Regions from separate parts of the Pseudarthrobacter scleromae genome, predicted to be linked through region 3. Evidence: predicted binding sites of a transcription regulator. Region 3 holds the regulator's gene; each other region holds the start of a gene.
What was found. Region 3 encodes LexA, which represses DNA repair genes until DNA is damaged. Its sites were predicted from a motif close to TCGAACANNTGTTCGA; they were not measured.
Positions count from the first base shown of each region.

Region 1: the regulator LexA is predicted to act here: its motif matches at 3,113-3,128, upstream of IEX33_RS06585 (LexA family protein).
Region 2: the regulator LexA is predicted to act here: its motif matches at 4,277-4,292, upstream of IEX33_RS05165 (shikimate dehydrogenase).

Region 1 is NZ_BMKV01000002.1:366,107-371,492, reverse strand. Features, by position in the region: gene IEX33_RS06600 (helix-turn-helix domain-containing protein) at 1-345, opposite strand, end outside; gene IEX33_RS06595 (purine-cytosine permease family protein) at 455-1,987, shown strand; gene IEX33_RS06590 (polysaccharide deacetylase family protein) at 2,004-2,960, shown strand; gene IEX33_RS06585 (LexA family protein) at 3,142-3,573, shown strand; gene IEX33_RS06580 (Y-family DNA polymerase) at 3,598-4,896, shown strand; gene IEX33_RS06575 (SRPBCC domain-containing protein) at 4,949-5,386, opposite strand, start outside.
Region 2 is NZ_BMKV01000002.1:51,913-57,298, reverse strand. Features, by position in the region: gene IEX33_RS05185 (thiolase family protein) at 1-1,031, shown strand, start outside; gene IEX33_RS05180 (3-oxoacid CoA-transferase subunit A) at 1,035-1,748, shown strand; gene IEX33_RS05175 (3-oxoacid CoA-transferase subunit B) at 1,750-2,427, shown strand; gene IEX33_RS05170 (IclR family transcriptional regulator domain-containing protein) at 2,450-3,253, shown strand; gene IEX33_RS05165 (shikimate dehydrogenase) at 3,282-4,154, opposite strand; gene IEX33_RS05160 (Bug family tripartite tricarboxylate transporter substrate binding protein) at 4,382-5,353, shown strand.
Region 3 is NZ_BMKV01000007.1:35,468-40,853, forward strand. Features, by position in the region: gene IEX33_RS16800 (histidinol-phosphate transaminase) at 1-864, opposite strand, end outside; gene IEX33_RS16805 (LysM peptidoglycan-binding domain-containing protein) at 938-1,354, opposite strand; gene lexA (transcriptional repressor LexA) at 1,679-2,413, shown strand; gene IEX33_RS16815 (ATP-dependent DNA helicase) at 2,562-4,619, opposite strand; gene hflX (GTPase HflX) at 4,612-5,386, opposite strand, start outside.

The DNA.
Region 1 (5,386 bases), on a different contig from region 3:
TTTGCGCAGCTCTATCAGGGGAAGCCCCGCGGCTTCGGCTGCTCCCACCATGGAGGACGGAATGGACGGCAGGGCCGCGCCCGTCTCGATGGCCAGTGCGGCCACTCCACGCTCCGCCAGCTCCCAGATATAGCCGATGCGCCGCTTGTCCGTTGCCGCGGCCAGCGCCTGGCCACCGGTGAGCAGCAGTTCTCCGCCGCCAAGTAACGGTGCGATGTCCAAAACCTCACTGGAGTGGATCCAGCGCAGCTGCGTCTGGGCCGCAGTCGCCGCCGCAGCGCGGATCACGGGGTCCGCAGGGGTGAGGGTGGAATGTTTCAAAACGTCCTGCAGCCGTATTGGCATGACACTCCGTCAAGTAGAAGGTGAATCTTCACGACACATTGTATGTGGTGGTTGTGGCATGAGCCACATAATCTGGATCTATCCCTTTCACTTACTGGAGGCTTTCCCCATGCAAGACAACCTCTCCACGAAGCAGTCTGGGCCGGCAATGGCGCCGGCCGAGGACTGCGAAGCCTGGCTCCAGCCCATTCCCGAGTCCCAGCGCACGCACAAGGTTTCAGGCCAGTTCTGGATCTGGGCCGGCGCCAACCTCGCCCCCATCAACTGGGTACTGGGCGCCCTCGGAATCCACCTGGGGCTGGGTTTCGCGGACACCGTCACTGTCCTGGTCCTGGGCAACCTGATCGGCATGCTGCTCTTTGGCTGCTTCGTCCTGCTGGGCCAGAAGACCGGCGCCACCGGCATGGTCCTGGCCCGGGCAGCCTTCGGCCGGCGCGGAAACTACCTTCCCGCAAGCATCCAGGCACTCCTGGTGATCGGCTGGTGCGCCGTCAACACCTGGATCATCCTGGACCTGGTGATGGCGCTGTTCGGAACGCTCGGCTGGGTGGATCCCGCGGCGCAGAACTACGCCTGGAAGATCGGCGTCGCAACGGCCATCATGGCCACCCAGGTGGCCATCGCCTGGTTTGGCTACAAGGCGATCGCCGCCTTTGAAAAGTGGACCGTCCCGCCCACCATCATCATCCTGGCCGTTATGTCCGCTGTTGCCTGGTTCGGCATGAAGATCGACTGGGCCTACGCCGGCCCCGCCGGCAACATCCTGGAAGGCTCCGAGCGGATCGCGGCCATGAGCGCCGTGATGACGGCCATCGGCATCGGCTGGGGCATCACCTGGTTCACGTACGCCGCCGACTACTCCCGCTTCGTCAGCACCGAGGTCCCCAAGAAGAAGGTCTACCTGGCATCCGTCCTGGGCCAGTTCATCCCGGTCGTCTGGCTCGGCGTGCTGGGTGCGAGCCTGGCCACCAACAGCGGTGAAATCGACCCCGGAAAGCTCATCGTCCAGAACTTCGGCGTCCTCGCCCTGCCCGTCCTGCTGATGGTGCTGCACGGCCCCATCGCCACCAACATCCTGAACATCTACACCTTTTCGGTGGCCACCCAGTCACTGGACATCACCATCAGCCGCCGCAAGCTGAACCTGTTCGTCGGCGTCTTCTCGCTCATCGCCGTCGTCTTCTTCATCTTCCAGGAGGACTTCGCAGCGGTGCTGGACGCCTGGCTCATCGGGCTGGTGGCCTGGGTGGCCGCCTGGGGCGGCGTGATGCTGGTGCATTACTTCTGGATCGAGAAGCGCTGGCCCGGCAACCCCGCACGGCTGTTCGACGGCGTCGGGACCAAGCGACTGCCCGGCGTCAACTGGGCGGGAGTCACCTCCCTCCTGGTCGGCATCTTCGCCACCTGGCTGTTTATGTACGGCCTCGTTCCCGCCATGCAGGGCCCCATCGCCGTGGCCCTGGGCGGCTGGGACCTGTCCTGGCTGGCCGGCGGGCTGGCGAGCGCTACGAGCTACGCCATCCTGGGCCCGAGGGTCCACCGCAAGTTCCTCGAATCCGCTCCGGCTGCCGGCGCCGACGCCCAGCCCTCCCCGGCCCTGGCCGGAATCCCTGCCCGGCCCAGCGCCCCGGCCGGCCTCTAACCTAGGAACACCTGACATGACCTTTGACGCATTCCCCGACTCCGCCCACCCGATCACCTGGCCCGAGGGCAAGCAGGCGGCAGCCTCCTTCACCTTCGACGTCGACGCCGAATCCTGCACCATCGCCCACGATCCCAAGAGCACCAGCCGGATGTCCCTGATGACCCACCAGTCCTACGGGCCCAAGGTGGCAGTCCCCCGGCTGCTGCAGATCCTCCAGCGGCAGGACATCCGTGCCACGTTCTTCGTCCCCGGCTTCACCGCCGAGTGCTATCCGGACACGGTCCGGCGCATCGTTGACGCGGGGCACGAGGTGGCGCACCACGGCTACCTGCACGAGCCCATGCAGGGTATCGACGCCGAGACGGAGGCGCGCTACATCGACCGCGGCCTGGAGGCCCTGGCCAAGGTGGCAGGGGTGGAGCCGGTGGGCTACCGGGCGCCGTGGTGGGAACTGAACTGGCATTCCCCGGCCCTCCTGGCGGACCGCGGCTTCCTCTACGATTCAAGCCTGCTCGACGGCGATGCCCCCTACCGCTTCAGCGTCGCCCCGGGCGACTCCCGGGACCTTGTGGAGATTCCGGTGGACTGGGCGCTGGACGACTGGGAGCAGTACGCGTTCTACCCGGGCGTCACCGGCAGCGGCGTCATCGAGAGCCCGGCGAAGGTCCTGGAAATGTGGACGCTGGAGGCGGAGGCGCACCATGCGCAGGGCAGCTGCTTCGTCCTGACCAACCATCCCTTCATCTCCGGCCGGCCCTCCAAGGCTGTGGCCCTGGAGCGGCTGATTGAACGGGTCAAGGGAATGGACGGCATGTGGGTGGCCACCATGGAAGAGATCGCGGAGCACACCCGGCGGACGGTTCAGGAAGTCCACACCCACGCCCGCATCCATGTGCCCTCCTTTCCGGATACCGGGGCGAAGTTCACGCCGTCGGTGGTGCGGGAGTCACGGCCCGCCGTCGCCAGCTGACATAGTTACAACCAGACGCAGAGTGGTGCTGCCCATCCGGGCAGCGCCACTCCTGCTTTTAAGGTGGCTGCCTCACCGTGAAGCACCCGGAGGCAGGGACGCCAGGTACTCCGGGGGTGGCATTGTCAGGGCCAGGGTCTACACTGAAGTAATCGAACATATATTCGAATAAAGGTGTGTTGTGGGCGTTATTATCGGTCCCCGCGTGATAGATTCGGGCGCCTCGTTGTTGTCAGTGCTGATTGCCCCGGTTCCCGTCGCCGCAGGGTTTCCTTCGCCGGCGCAGGACTACTTCGATGGCCGGATCGACCTGAACGCCCACCTGATCAAGGACATCACCAGCACGTTCGTGGTCCGCGTGACAGGAGACTCCATGGAGCGTGCGGGCATCAGCGACGGTGATGAGCTGATCGTCAACAGGGCACTGGAGCCCCGCGACGGCTCAGTGGTGATTGCCGTGCTGGACGGGGAGCTGACGGTGAAGCGCCTGCGCCTTACCGCCACAGGCGTCGTGCTGCAGGCGGAGAATCCAAAGTATGCGGACATCAAAGTGCCTGCCCTCTCGGAGCTGACCATCTGGGGCGTTGCCACGAGGTGCCTGCACCATGTCTAGCCGGCGGCGTCCGGGTGCCCGGCGATGAGCAAACCCGTCCCCATGCGGCAGATGCCGCAGATCGCCCACGTGGACGTGAACTGTTTCTACGCCTCGGCAGAGCGTGCCTTCGATCCTTCGCTGGAGGGCAGGCCGCTGGTGGTCCTTTCGAACAACGACGGCTGCGCTGTCACCCGCTCCCCCGAGGCTAAGGCCCTGGGCATTGCCACCGGCGAGCCGTGGTTCAAACTCGCACCCCGCGCGAAGGAATGGGGGCTGGTGGCCAAATCCAGCAACTACGAGCTCTATGGGGACATCAGCGCCCGGGTCATGGAGCTGCTCGGCAGGTACTCCGCGTGGCTGGAGGTTTACAGCATCGACGAGGCCTTCCTCGGAGTGAAGGGGGAGCCGGAGCAGCTGCTGGCGCTGGGCAGGACCATGAAGAATGCCGTCCGCCGCAATGTGGGCGTGCCCGTATGCGTCGGGATCGCGCCCACCAAGACGCTGGCCAAACTGTGCAACAAATGGGCCAAGAACAACCCGGCGTTCGGCGAGGTATGCCACTGGGACAGCGTTCCCGCCGCCGTGCGGGAGCAGCTGCTGGGGCGCCTGTCCGTGGAGGAAATCTGGGGCATCGCCGGCCGCCTGACCAGGCGCCTGAATGCCATCGGCATCCACACCATCCTGGACCTCACCCGCGCCGACCCCGTGGCCATCCGGGACAAGTTCTCCGTGGTCATGATGCGCACTGTCCTGGAACTCAACGGCACACCCTGCATCCCCATGGAAGAGGAACGCCTGGGCCGGGACCAGCTGATCTTCTCCCGTTCCTTCTCCACCCCGGTCACCACGGCGGCGGGGCTGCGGCAGGTGCTCAGCGTCTACGGCCAGAACGCGAGCGCGCGGCTGGCCAAGCACAGGCTGCAGGCGAAAGTCCTCACCGCATTCGTCGGCACCTCGCCGTTCAGCGGGCAGGAGCAGGCGTATCCGTCCGTGTGCGTCCCGTTGCCGATGCCAACCGCCGACCCGCTCCTGCTCACCAGGGCGGCGCACGCCCTGCTGCCCAACATCCGCGATGGCCTGAAGTACGTCAAAGTGGGGCTCATGCTGACGGACCTGCGGCCTACCGGCAACCAGTCCCCGCTGGAGCTGTTCGAGAACCGGCACGAGGAACGCCACATCGGCACCCTGCTGGAGGACGTGGGCAGCCGCTTCGGACGCGGCTCCATCGGCCTGGGGCACGCCGGCATCAAGTCGGGCCTGGACTGGACCATGAAACGGAACATGCGGTCCCCCAGGTACACCACCCACTGGGACGAGCTTCCGCTGGTGAAAGCTGCCTAAACGGCCGTTGACTGAGCCGCACGGAGGTCCACGGCCGCCGAGGGCGACTAGGTCAGGCCCGCGCTTCGGCGAGGTCCTTGAGTTTGGCGAGGGCCACGGGCCACGTTTCATTCAGCATGGCCACCCAGTCCTCCACGCTCTCAACCTCGACCTCGACTTTCGTCACGCCGTCGGCTTCGGTGAACGAATAGTTTTCGTGGGCTCCGATGAATTCCTGCGCAGCATCACTGGTCGTGTCATCCACACCGCGGACGATCTGGCCGAGATACCGCAGGGACACGAACTCGTTCGGCCTGCATTCCTCAACTGTTGCGATCATCCCTCCCACGGACCCCTCACCGTCCGGGCCGAGGAATCGAATCTCGCTGCCCGCGTTCCAGTCGCCCTCATAGAAGGAACCTGTCTCGCTGAAGGCACTCGTCCATTCCCGGTAGGTGGCATCGTCGAGCATCGTGGCCCAGACGGTCCCGGCGGGAGCGTTGATATCCAC
Region 2 (5,386 bases), on a different contig from region 3:
AGGAAAACAGGAACATCGCCCGCATGGGCACGCTGCTGGCCGGCCTGCCGGTCTCGATCCCGGGCACCACGGTCAACCGCCTCTGCGGTTCGTCCCTGGATGCGGCGATCATCGCCTCGCGGCAGATCAATGCCGGTGACGCAGAGCTGATGCTGGTGGGCGGGGCGGAATCGATGTCCCGGGCCCCGTGGGTGCTGCCGAAGACCGAGAAGCCCTACCCGGCCGGGGACATGACCCTGGCCTCCACCACGCTGGGATGGCGCCTGGTTAACAAGGCCATGCCGAAGGAATGGACCATTTCCCTGGGCGAGGCCACCGAGCGGCTCCGCGAGAAATACGGCGTGAGCCGCGAAGCGCAGGACGAGTTCGCCGCTGCCTCGCACAACCTCTCCGCCGCGGCGTGGGACGAGGGGTTCTACGACAACCTGGTGGCCCCGGTGCCGGGCACGGACCTGGTCCGGGACGAGGGCATCCGTGCCGGCTCCTCGGCGGAGAAGCTCGCCGGGCTGAAGACGGTGTTCCGGACCGAGGGCGGCACGGTCACCGCCGGGAATGCTTCGCCGTTGTCCGACGGCGCCTCCGCGGCCTGGGTGGGCAGCGAGGCTGCCGCCGGGCTGCTGGGCCTGGACCCTTTGGCCCGGGTCGCCGGGCGCGGCGCGCACGCGAACGACCCGCAGTTCTTCGGGTATGCCCCCGTGGAGGCGGCGAACAAAGCACTGGCGAAGGCTGGCATTGGCTGGGACCAGGTGGGCGCCGTCGAACTTAACGAGGCGTTCGCCGCGCAGTCCCTGGCGTGCATCAACGCCTGGGGCATCGACCCCTCCATTGTGAACCGGCACGGCGGCGCGATCGCCATGGGTCACCCGCTCGGTGCTTCCGGAACCCGCATCCTGGGTACCCTCGCCCGGTCCCTGCAGGCCTCCGGCGAACGCTGGGGCGTCGCCGCGATCTGCATCGGCGTGGGCCAGGGCCTCGCCGTCGTCCTCGAAAACGTCACCGCCTCCGCAGGCACCAGCACAGGAAAGGCCTAGGCAATGCTGAACTTCGTAGAGTCGGTCCAGGAGGCCGTCTCCGGAATCAAGGACGGTTCCACTGTGATGATCGGCGGGTTCGGCAACGCCGGGCAGCCGTTCGAGCTGATCGACGCGCTGCTGGACTGCGGCGCCACGGACCTGACGGTGGTGAACAACAACGCGGGCCAAGGCGACCAGGGCCTGGCCCTGCTGATCAAGGAAGGCCGGGTGCGGAAGATGATCTGTTCCTTCCCGCGCCAGTCAGACTCCTGGCATTTCGACGCCAAGTTCCACGCAGGCGAGATTGAGCTGGAACTGGTGCCGCAGGGCAACCTGGCCGAGCGGATCCGGGCCGCCGGGGCCGGGATCGGCGGGTTCTTCACTCCCACCGGGTACGGCACCATGCTCGCCGAAGGCAAGGAAACCCGGATCATTGACGGCCGCGGCCAGGTGTTCGAGACCCCCATCCACGCCGACGTCGCACTCATCAAGGCGCTCAAGGCGGACGGGAAGGGCAACCTGGTGTACCGCAAGACCGCCCGGAACTTCGGGCCGATCATGGCCGCGGCGGCCAGGCAGACCATCGTGCAGGTCTCCGAGATCGTGCCTGTCGGGGCACTGGACCCGGAAAACGTGGTGACTCCCGGAATCTACGTCAATACCGTGGTCCGCGTTCCCGCTGCTGCCGGCAATACCGCCGGCAGCACCACTGGCACTGAAGAGAAGGTGGCCTGAGATGGGCGTCATGGAATCGAGCATCAAAACCTCCGAGGCCCCGCTGAGCCGGGACGACCTCGCCCGCCTGGTGGCCAGGGACATCGCCCCGGGCTCGTTCGTGAACCTCGGCATCGGCCAGCCCACGCTCGTGTCCAACTACCTCACCGAGGACCAGGACATCACGCTCCACACGGAGAACGGGATGCTGGGCATGGGCCCGGAGGCCAGGGGCGATGAGATTGACGAGGACCTCATCAACGCGGGCAAGATCCCAGTCACCGAACTCCCGGGGGCGTCCTACTTCCACCACGCCGATTCCTTCGCGATGATGCGCGGCGGGCACCTGGACATCTGCGTGCTCGGCGCGTTCCAGGTATCGGTGACCGGCGACCTCGCCAACTGGCACACCGGCGCACCCGGCGCCATTCCCGCCGTCGGAGGTGCCATGGACCTGGCCACCGGCGCCAAGGACGTGTTCGTCATGATGACCCTGCTCACCCGCGAAGGCGCCTCCAAGATCGTGGAGTCCTGCACCTACCCGCTCACCGGCGTCGGCTGCGTCACCCGCGTGTACACGGACAAAGCCGTCTTCCTCACCGGGCCCGCCGGCATCACCGTCCGCGAGACCTTCGGCTGCACCTTGGAGGAACTCCAGGAACTGGTGCCTGTTCCGCTCAAGGCGGCCGCCGCGGCCTGAGCCGGCCCTAGGATTGGTAACCATGACCGACGCAGCATCAGCGGGTGCCCCGCAGGCCAGTGACCAGTACGTCCAGTCCCTGGCCCGCGGGCTCGCCGTCATCCGTGCATTCGATACGGACCACCCGGTGATGACCCTGACGGAGGTGGCAGCCCGCACGGGGCTGACGCGCGCCACTGCCCGGCGGTTCCTGCACACGCTGGTGGAACTGGGCTACGTTCGAACGGACGGTAAAACCTTCGCGCTGACGGCCAAGGTGCTCCAGCTGGGTTACGCGTACCTGTCCGGGCTGTCGCTGCCGCAGATGGCGCAGCCACACCTTGAGGAACTGTCCCTGAAGCTGGGGGAGTCCACCTCTGCCGCAGTGCTCGACGGGGCTGACATCGCCTACATCGCGCGGGTAACCACCCGCCGGATCATGAACGTGGGCATTACCGTGGGCACCCGCTTCCCGGCGTACGCCACGTCCATGGGCCGCGTTCTGCTCGCCGGGCTGCCTCCGGCGGACCTGAAGGCCTACCTGGCCACGGCCGAGATCAAACCGCTGACCCCGCGCGCCCTGGGCACTGCCAAGGACCTTCTGCCAGTCCTTGAGACGGTCCGGGCGCAGGGCTGGTGCCTGCTGGACCAGGAGCTGGAGCTGGGCCTGATGTCCGTGGCGGCCCCCGTGTACGACAGGTCCAGGGTTGTGGCCGCCGTCAACGTGTCCCTGCAGGCCCAGTCCGTGGCTGCCAAGCCGGACCCGGACGCCTTCCTGGCCTCGGTGGCGCAGGAGATCATTGCGACGGCGAAACTCATCTCCGCCGATCTCAGCGCGCGGGGTTAGCCGCTCCAAGGGTGCACCCGGCTGGGGCCTAGGCCCCCTGCCGGAGCATGGACAGGAAATGCTGCCTCATGCGCGAGCGGTCCGGTTCCACGCCCGTGATGAGGCGGAAGGCGTCCACCGCCTGGCCCACGGCCATGTGGCCGCCGTCCAGCACACGGCACCCCTTGGCGCCGGCGGCCTTGACCAATTCGGTTTCGATCGGGCGGTAGACGATATCGGCCACCCAGTGCCGGGACTGGAGCAGGTCCCCGTCCAGGGGCATGCCCGGATGGGCGTGCATCCCCACGGGGGTGGCATGCACCAGGCCGTCAGCCTTAGACATCAGGTCCCCTATCTCGCTGATCGGCCGCCATTCGATGTTCCTGTCCGGGAAGAACCGTGCGAGGGCCTCGGCCCGCTCCCGGGACCGGGCGGGATCCAGGTCCACGACGCACAGGTGCTCCGCCCCTGCTGCAAGGAGCGCGTACGCCGTAGCTGCGCCGGCGCCGCCGGCGCCCAGCTGCACAACATGTCCAAGGGATGCTCCGGGGAGGCCTTCCTCGAGGGCGGAGCCAAATCCGGAGTAATCGGTGTTGTGGCCGATGAACTTGCCATCACGGATAAGGACGGTGTTGACGGCCCCCAGCCGGGCCGCATCGTCCGAAAGATCATCAAGGTACCCAAGGACAACCTGTTTGGCGGGAACGGTGATGTTGAAGGCGTTGAAGCCAAGATCGCGTCCGGCCGAGAGCAGGGTACCCACGTCGTCAGCCGGACGTGCCAGGAGGGTCAGGTCAACGGTCCGGTAGATGTACCGCAGTCCGTGATGGTCGGCTTCCCTCTCGTGGAGGGCAGGCGTCAGGGAGTGCGTGGTTCCTTCGCCGATCAACCCCACCAGGTACGACTCCGCCGGAGTACTCATTCTGTCCACCTTCCGGCCCCGCCAGTGCGAAGCGTCCATGGGTCGGATTGCCTGGTCACAATTTCGGCCGCGGCCTTGTTCCGGGCCTCGATGTGAACTAGATTACAACTACTGTACGTTTTATGCACACATGTTCGTAATGCGTACAAAGTCCCAGATGAGGCGCACTGTCGGAGATGACAGCCGCAAGCCTTGTCGGAGTACGGGTATCAAAGGAGAAAACCGTAGTGAAAACCCTTCTAAAATCACTCGCAGTGGGCACGGCGGGGTTGCTTGCGCTGACTGGTTGCGCCTCGGGCAGCAACAGCAGTTCCGAAGCCGACTTCCCCGCGCAGGACATCCGGCTGACCGTTCCCTGGGCCGCAGGCGGCTCGGGGGACCTGACGGCCCGTACTATTGCACCGCTGCTGGAAAAAGAGCTGGGCGTCGAGGTCATCGTCGAAAACAAGCCGGGAGCCAACGGTTCGGTGGCCTACAACTGGCTGAAGGACCAAAAGCCGGACGGCTACAACCTGTCGATGATGGGCGTAGAGGTAGCCACCCTGCAGTTCCAGGATTACGACATCGACCCGTCCAACTACGCGCCGATTGGCCAGGGCCTGGCCGGACCCGGTGCCATCGCTGTCCCGGTGGACAGCCCCTACCAGTCGCTCAAGGACCTCGTCGCGGACGCCAAGGCCAACCCCGGCAAGGTCACCTACTCCAGCCCGGGCGTTGGCTCGGTCTGGGATTCCCCCGCCCAGGGCCTCCAGGAACTCGCCGGAATCGAGCTCACGTCCGTCCCGTTTGACGGCTCCGCCCCGGCAGTTGCTGCTGCGGCTGCCGGTGACGTCGATTTCTCGATCGATGCAATCGGCACGCAGAAGAACCAGGTGGACGCAGGCAAGCTCCGCTACCTGGCCATGCTGACCGAGGAACGGGATCCAAAGAACCCGGACGTCCCCACCGCCAGGGAAGAAGGAATCGACTTGCAGAACGCTTCATGGGTGGGGATCATGGCTCCGGCCGGTACGCCCGAGGAAGTTGTCAGCAAGCTCTCCGACGCCATGGGCAAGGCTGTTGAGGACCCGGAGTACAAGAAGGTCATCGAAGGTTCCAACCTTGTGCCGACCTTCAAGGACGCGGAGGAGATGACGGCGTTCCTTGACGAGGAAGCCGACCGCTACGGACCGTGGATCAAGCTCGCGCAGGGCAAGTAGCGCAGGCACGCACTTCGAGGCAGACGGGCCGGC
Region 3 (5,386 bases):
CTTCTTGATGTCTTCCACATCCGCCATCAGCGCCTCACGGTGCTGGAGGGCGGCCAATGCGGTGGCCTGCGTGATGGCGGAGAGGTGGTACGGCAGCCGGACCAGGCGCAGCGCATCGGCAACTTCGGGTGCTGCAGCCATGTAGCCCAGGCGGGCTCCCGCCAGCGCGAAGGCCTTGCTCATGGTCCTGGACACGATCAGCCGCTCCCGGCCTGGCAGCAAGGTCAGTGCACTGGGCGTCCCGTCGTGTGCGAACTCGTGGTAGGCCTCGTCCACAATGACGATGGTCTGGCTCGCTTCACCGGCCTCGTAGACGGCCTCCACGACGTCCAGCCCCAGTCCCGTCCCCGTGGGGTTGTTGGGTGAACAGAGGAACACGATGTTGGGCTGCAGTTCCTTGACCTGCCGCCCCGCGGATTCGGCGCTGAGGCCGTAGCCCTCGGCGCGCTCACCGATGATGTACTCGGTGTCCGTTCCACTGGCCAGCAGCGGGTACATGGAGTACGTGGGCGGAAAGCCGAGCGCTGTGCGTCCAGGGCCGCCGAAGGCCTGGAGGATCTGCTGGAGCACCTCGTTGGAGCCGTTGGCGGCCCAGAGGTTGGTCTCGTCCAATCCATGGCCCAGGTATTCTGCCAGCGCTTTCCGCAGTTCCGTAAACTCCCGGTCCGGGTAGCGGTTCAGCCCTGCGGCGGCCTCGGACACCGCCGCGCTGATGGCAGCCCGCACGTCAGCCGGAACACCATGGGTGTTCTCGTTGACGTTGAGGAGGATGGGGACGTCCAGCTGCGGCGCACCATAAGGGGTAAGCCCGCGGAGGTTGCTGCGGAGGGGAAGCCGGTTCAGGCGTTCTAGCTGGTCATTCACCTGAACAGTTTAGTGCCCGTGCCGGGTGCCGGAAAATGTGACGGCATCCTGTTCGCCCTCGGCATGTGCCGCATTAGTCGGCGGGTACGAACAGCTGCTGCCCCGGGAAGACCGTGCCTGCGGACAGGTTGTTCAGCTGCACGATGTCCGCCACAACATCACGTGCGTCGCGCTCCGGCGCCACGGTGGCCGCGATGCCCCACAGCGACTGGCCGGGCTGGACCGTCACGCTGACCGCGGACGTCGTCTCAAGGTCCGCAGCAGAGTCGGAGGCTTTCGCCGGGGAGTTGAAGAAGCCTGCCAGGGAGAGCAGCAGGGCGGCCAGCAGCACCAGGGGAATCCCGATCAGCACGATGCGGCCGCGGCGGGTCAGCCGCAGGGGCGGAAGGGGTGCCGGCCGTTCCGGCTTCCGCTCTTCAGGCCCGGACAAGAGTTGCTGCACTGAGAGCAGCTGTGGACGTGAACCCCGCGAAACAGATGTAGCTGACATGAACTGAGCCCTCCTGGACCATACTGTGCTGCCCGGATGTTCTGCTCCGCGCCCCGGCAGGGGCATTCCGGCGCCGTCTTCGAATGGCCCGAGTTCGCAGTAGAATATATGTTCGAACTTTGCTTCTTCAGTTTTAGCACCTATCAACGAACATTGTCGAGACTCGCTAGAACAAATGTTTGAAAAAGCAGTGTGGCTGGCCTAGCTTTGAACGAAAGAACAACCACCCGGACAGTCGATCAGCAGGGTCTGACATTATGGGGCGGGATCCTCCAGGGCCTGGCCGTGGAGGGGCCCCGCGGACACCGAAAGGCATTGGCGAATATGGCAGCAGCAGCCGCCGGGGGCAGGGCAACCGCGCAACCGAAGAGGACCGCCAAGGGCCTGACGCCACGGCAGAAAAAGATCCTCGAAACCATCCAGCGCTCCGTCAATGAGAACGGCTACCCCCCGTCCATGCGGGAGATCGGTGACACGGTGGGACTGGCCAGCCTTTCAAGCGTCACGCACCAGCTGGCCCAGCTGGAGAAACTCGGCTACCTCCGCCGTGACCCGAAGCGTCCGCGCGCCATGGAAGTCCTCATGCCCCTGACCCTGGACGGTGGCGCGGCCAAGCCGGCCAGCCAGCCATCAGCGGGAATCTCCGCAGGCGGGGCCACCGTCTCGGAGCTGCCAACGGCCTTGGACACGGCGATGGTCCCACTCGTTGGCCGCATCGCTGCTGGTGGCCCCATCCTTGCCGACCAGCAGGTGGAGGATGTTATGCCGCTCCCCCGGCAGCTGGTGGGCCAGGGCGAACTGTTCATGCTTAGGGTGGCCGGGGATTCCATGGTGGATGCAGCCATCTGTGATGGCGACTGGGTGGTGGTCCGCCGCCAGGCGGACGCAGCCAACGGCGACATCGTCGCTGCCCTCCTTGACGACGAGGCCACCGTGAAAACGTTCAGGCAGCGTGACGGCCACACCTGGCTGCTCCCCCAGAACACCCAGTACGAGCCCATCCTCGGGGACCACGCCACCATCATGGGCAAGGTCGTGTCAGTCCTCCGCTCGCTGTAGCCGCCCGCTCCTGGCCCAGGCAGAACCAACCCACAGCACAATTAGCCCGGGGTGGATCCGGCCCTGCGCAGTGCGTGGCCGGATCCACCTTGGGCAGATCCGGCCGTGCCCCGGGCCGGCTTCGCAGAGCCCCAGCATGTCCAGGGCGTCAGGCGTTCTCCCCGGCCAGCCTCTCCAAGGCCGCGATTGCCGTCTTCCGGTCCGTTGTGGACCAGAACGGCGGCAGCGCTCCCCGAAGGAACCCGGCGTAGCGCTCGGTGGCCAGCCTGGAGTCCAGGACTGCCACTACTCCCTTGTCCCCGGTGGAGCGGATCAGCCGGCCTGCGCCCTGGGCGAGCCGGATGGCAGCATGGGTGGCCGACACCGACATGAAGCCGTTTCCGCCGGCCTGTGCCACGGCACGGGAGCGCGCCGTCATGAGCGGATCGTCCGGCCGCGGAAAGGGAATCCGGTCTATCACCACAAGCCGGCACGAACCGCCCGGAACATCCACGCCCTGCCACAGGGACATGGTTCCGAACAGGCAGGTGTCGGGCTCGTCGGCGAACTGCTTCACCAGTGCGGTCATGGTGGAGTCGCCCTGGCACAGGACCGTCATGTCCAGCTTTGGGCGCAGGGCCTCGGCGGCTTCCTCTGCGGCGCGCCGGGAAGAAAACAGGCACAGTGCGCCGCCGCCGGAAGCACGGATCAGGGCCTCGAGTTCGTCCAGCGCTTCAGGGGATGCGCCCCTGCCGGGCTTCGGCAGGTGCCCTGCCACATAGAGGATGCCTTGTTTGGGGTAGTCGAACGGCGAGCCCACGTCCACGCCCTTCCAGCGGGGAGCACCCTCACCCACGAGGCCCAGCCCGCCGGCGGCAGGTTCAAATGCTGAACCGATGGCCAGTGTGGCGGAGGTCAGCACAACGGTGTGTCCGGCGAACAGGCCTTCCCGCAGCCGCCCGGCCACGGAGAGGGGCGCAATATTGATCAACGCCGGCGCTGTGTCATCCGGCGGGGAGAATCCCTGCGCGGGATCAAAGGAGCTGGCGCGGGAAAACCACACTACTTCGCGGTTTTCCCGGGCAGCGAGGAGCCGTTCGCAAAGTTCCAGGATGAGCATCAGGCGGGACCGCGCAAGCTGCCGGCCGCCGTCGGGCGTTGCAGTGCTGTCCCCCTTCGAATCCGAGAGGGCGGCCCGGCAGGCGTCGCGCAACTGGTCCACGCAGTCCAGCTGTTCGTCATTCAGTCCGTTGGGCAGCAGCCCGTTCGGCACGCCGGCGAGGGCGAGCTCCAGGTTGGCGGCCGCGGCGTTGAGCGCGTCAACGGTGATGGCGGTGTGCTTGCGGGCGCCGGCGGCAGCGGCGTGCACCATGGCCACCGACAGCTGGCCGGACACCGCACCGGTAACCCTGTCCTGGAGTTCGTGCGCCTCGTCCACCACCACCACGTCATACTCGGGCAGGACCGCCAGCCCCTCAAAGGCGCTGACTGCAAGCATGGCGTGGTTCGTGACCACGACATCGGCCTCAGCAGCGTCCTGGCGGGCGAGTTCACTGAAGCACTCTGCTGCCATGGGGCACTTTTGGGCGCCCAGGCATTCCATGGACGTCACGGACACCTGGCGCCAGGCGCGGTCCGTGACGCCCGGCAGGAGCTCATCCCTGTCGCCCGTGGCGGTCTTCTCCGCCCACTCCCTCAGCCGCACCACTTCCTTGCCGAGCTGGGACGAGGGCCCGCCCACGGCTGCGGCAAAGTGCGGGACGCTGGTGTCCTCACCCAGGCTGAACAGCTGGCCTTCCGCCGGTTCCTCGCTCGGGAAGCCGCCTTCCAGCTTGTGCCGGCAGACGTAGTTGGACCGCCCCTTGACCAGGGCCACCTTGACGGGCCTGTCCAGGGCGGGAGTGATGGCCTTGAGCAGCCGGGGCAGGTCCCTGCCCACGATCTGCGTCTGGAGCGCAAGCGTGGCCGTGGAGACCAAGGCAGGCTTGTTGCTTTCCAGGGCGTGCGCGATGAGGGGTATCAGGTAGGCCAGCGACTTTCCGGTGCCCGTGCCTGCCTGGACCAGGAGGTGGTCCCCCGTTTCCAGGGCACGGGCCACCTGCCTGGCCATCTCATGCTGGCCGTCACGGCTTTGCCCGCCCATGCCGGCAACGGCCCGGTCGAGCAGTTCGATCACGAACTGCTCGCCGGCCGTCTCCGTGGCTTCCGTGGCCACGAGGTCAGTCATTGCTGACGAAGGGTTCCAGTTCGGCCGCAAAGCCTTCACGGACCATTACCACGGCCCGCGTGCCTTGCTCCACGTGGTCCACGCTGATGATCTCGGCGTCGGACTCGTGGAGTTTGCTGACCAGGTCTCCGCGGTCGTACGGGATGAGCAGCTCCAGCTTGACGCTTGGCCTGGGAATGGCGTCACTGATTGCCTTCAGCAGTTCCGCGATGCCCTGCCCCGTGCGGGCGGACACCACCACATGCCGCGGTTCGCGCTGCCGGAGCCGTTCCACCACAAAGGGATCAGCGGCGTCGGCTTTGTTGAGCACGATGATTTCGGGCACCTTGCGGGCATCCACCTCGCTGAAGACCTTCCGGACCGCAGCGATCTGGCCCTCAGGGTCCGGGTGCGAAACGTCCACCACGTGGAGGATCAGGTCGGCGTCGGCAACTTCCTCCAGCGTGGAGCGGAACGCCTCCACCAGCTGCGTCGGCAGGGACCGGACGAAGCCCACAGTGTCCGCGAGCGTGTAACCCAGCCCGTCCGCGGTTTCCGCCTTGCGGACAGTCGGGTCCAGGGTGGCGAACAACGCGTTCTCCACCAGGACGCCGGCGTCGGTCAGCCGGTTGAGCAGCGAGGACTTGCCCGCGTTGGTGTACCCGGCGATCGCTACGGACGGCACGGAATTACGACGGCGGTTGGCCCGCTTGGTCTCGCGGGCCGGCTTCATCGCGGCGATCTCCCGCCGCAGCTTGGCCATGCGGGTGCGGATGCGACGGCGGTCC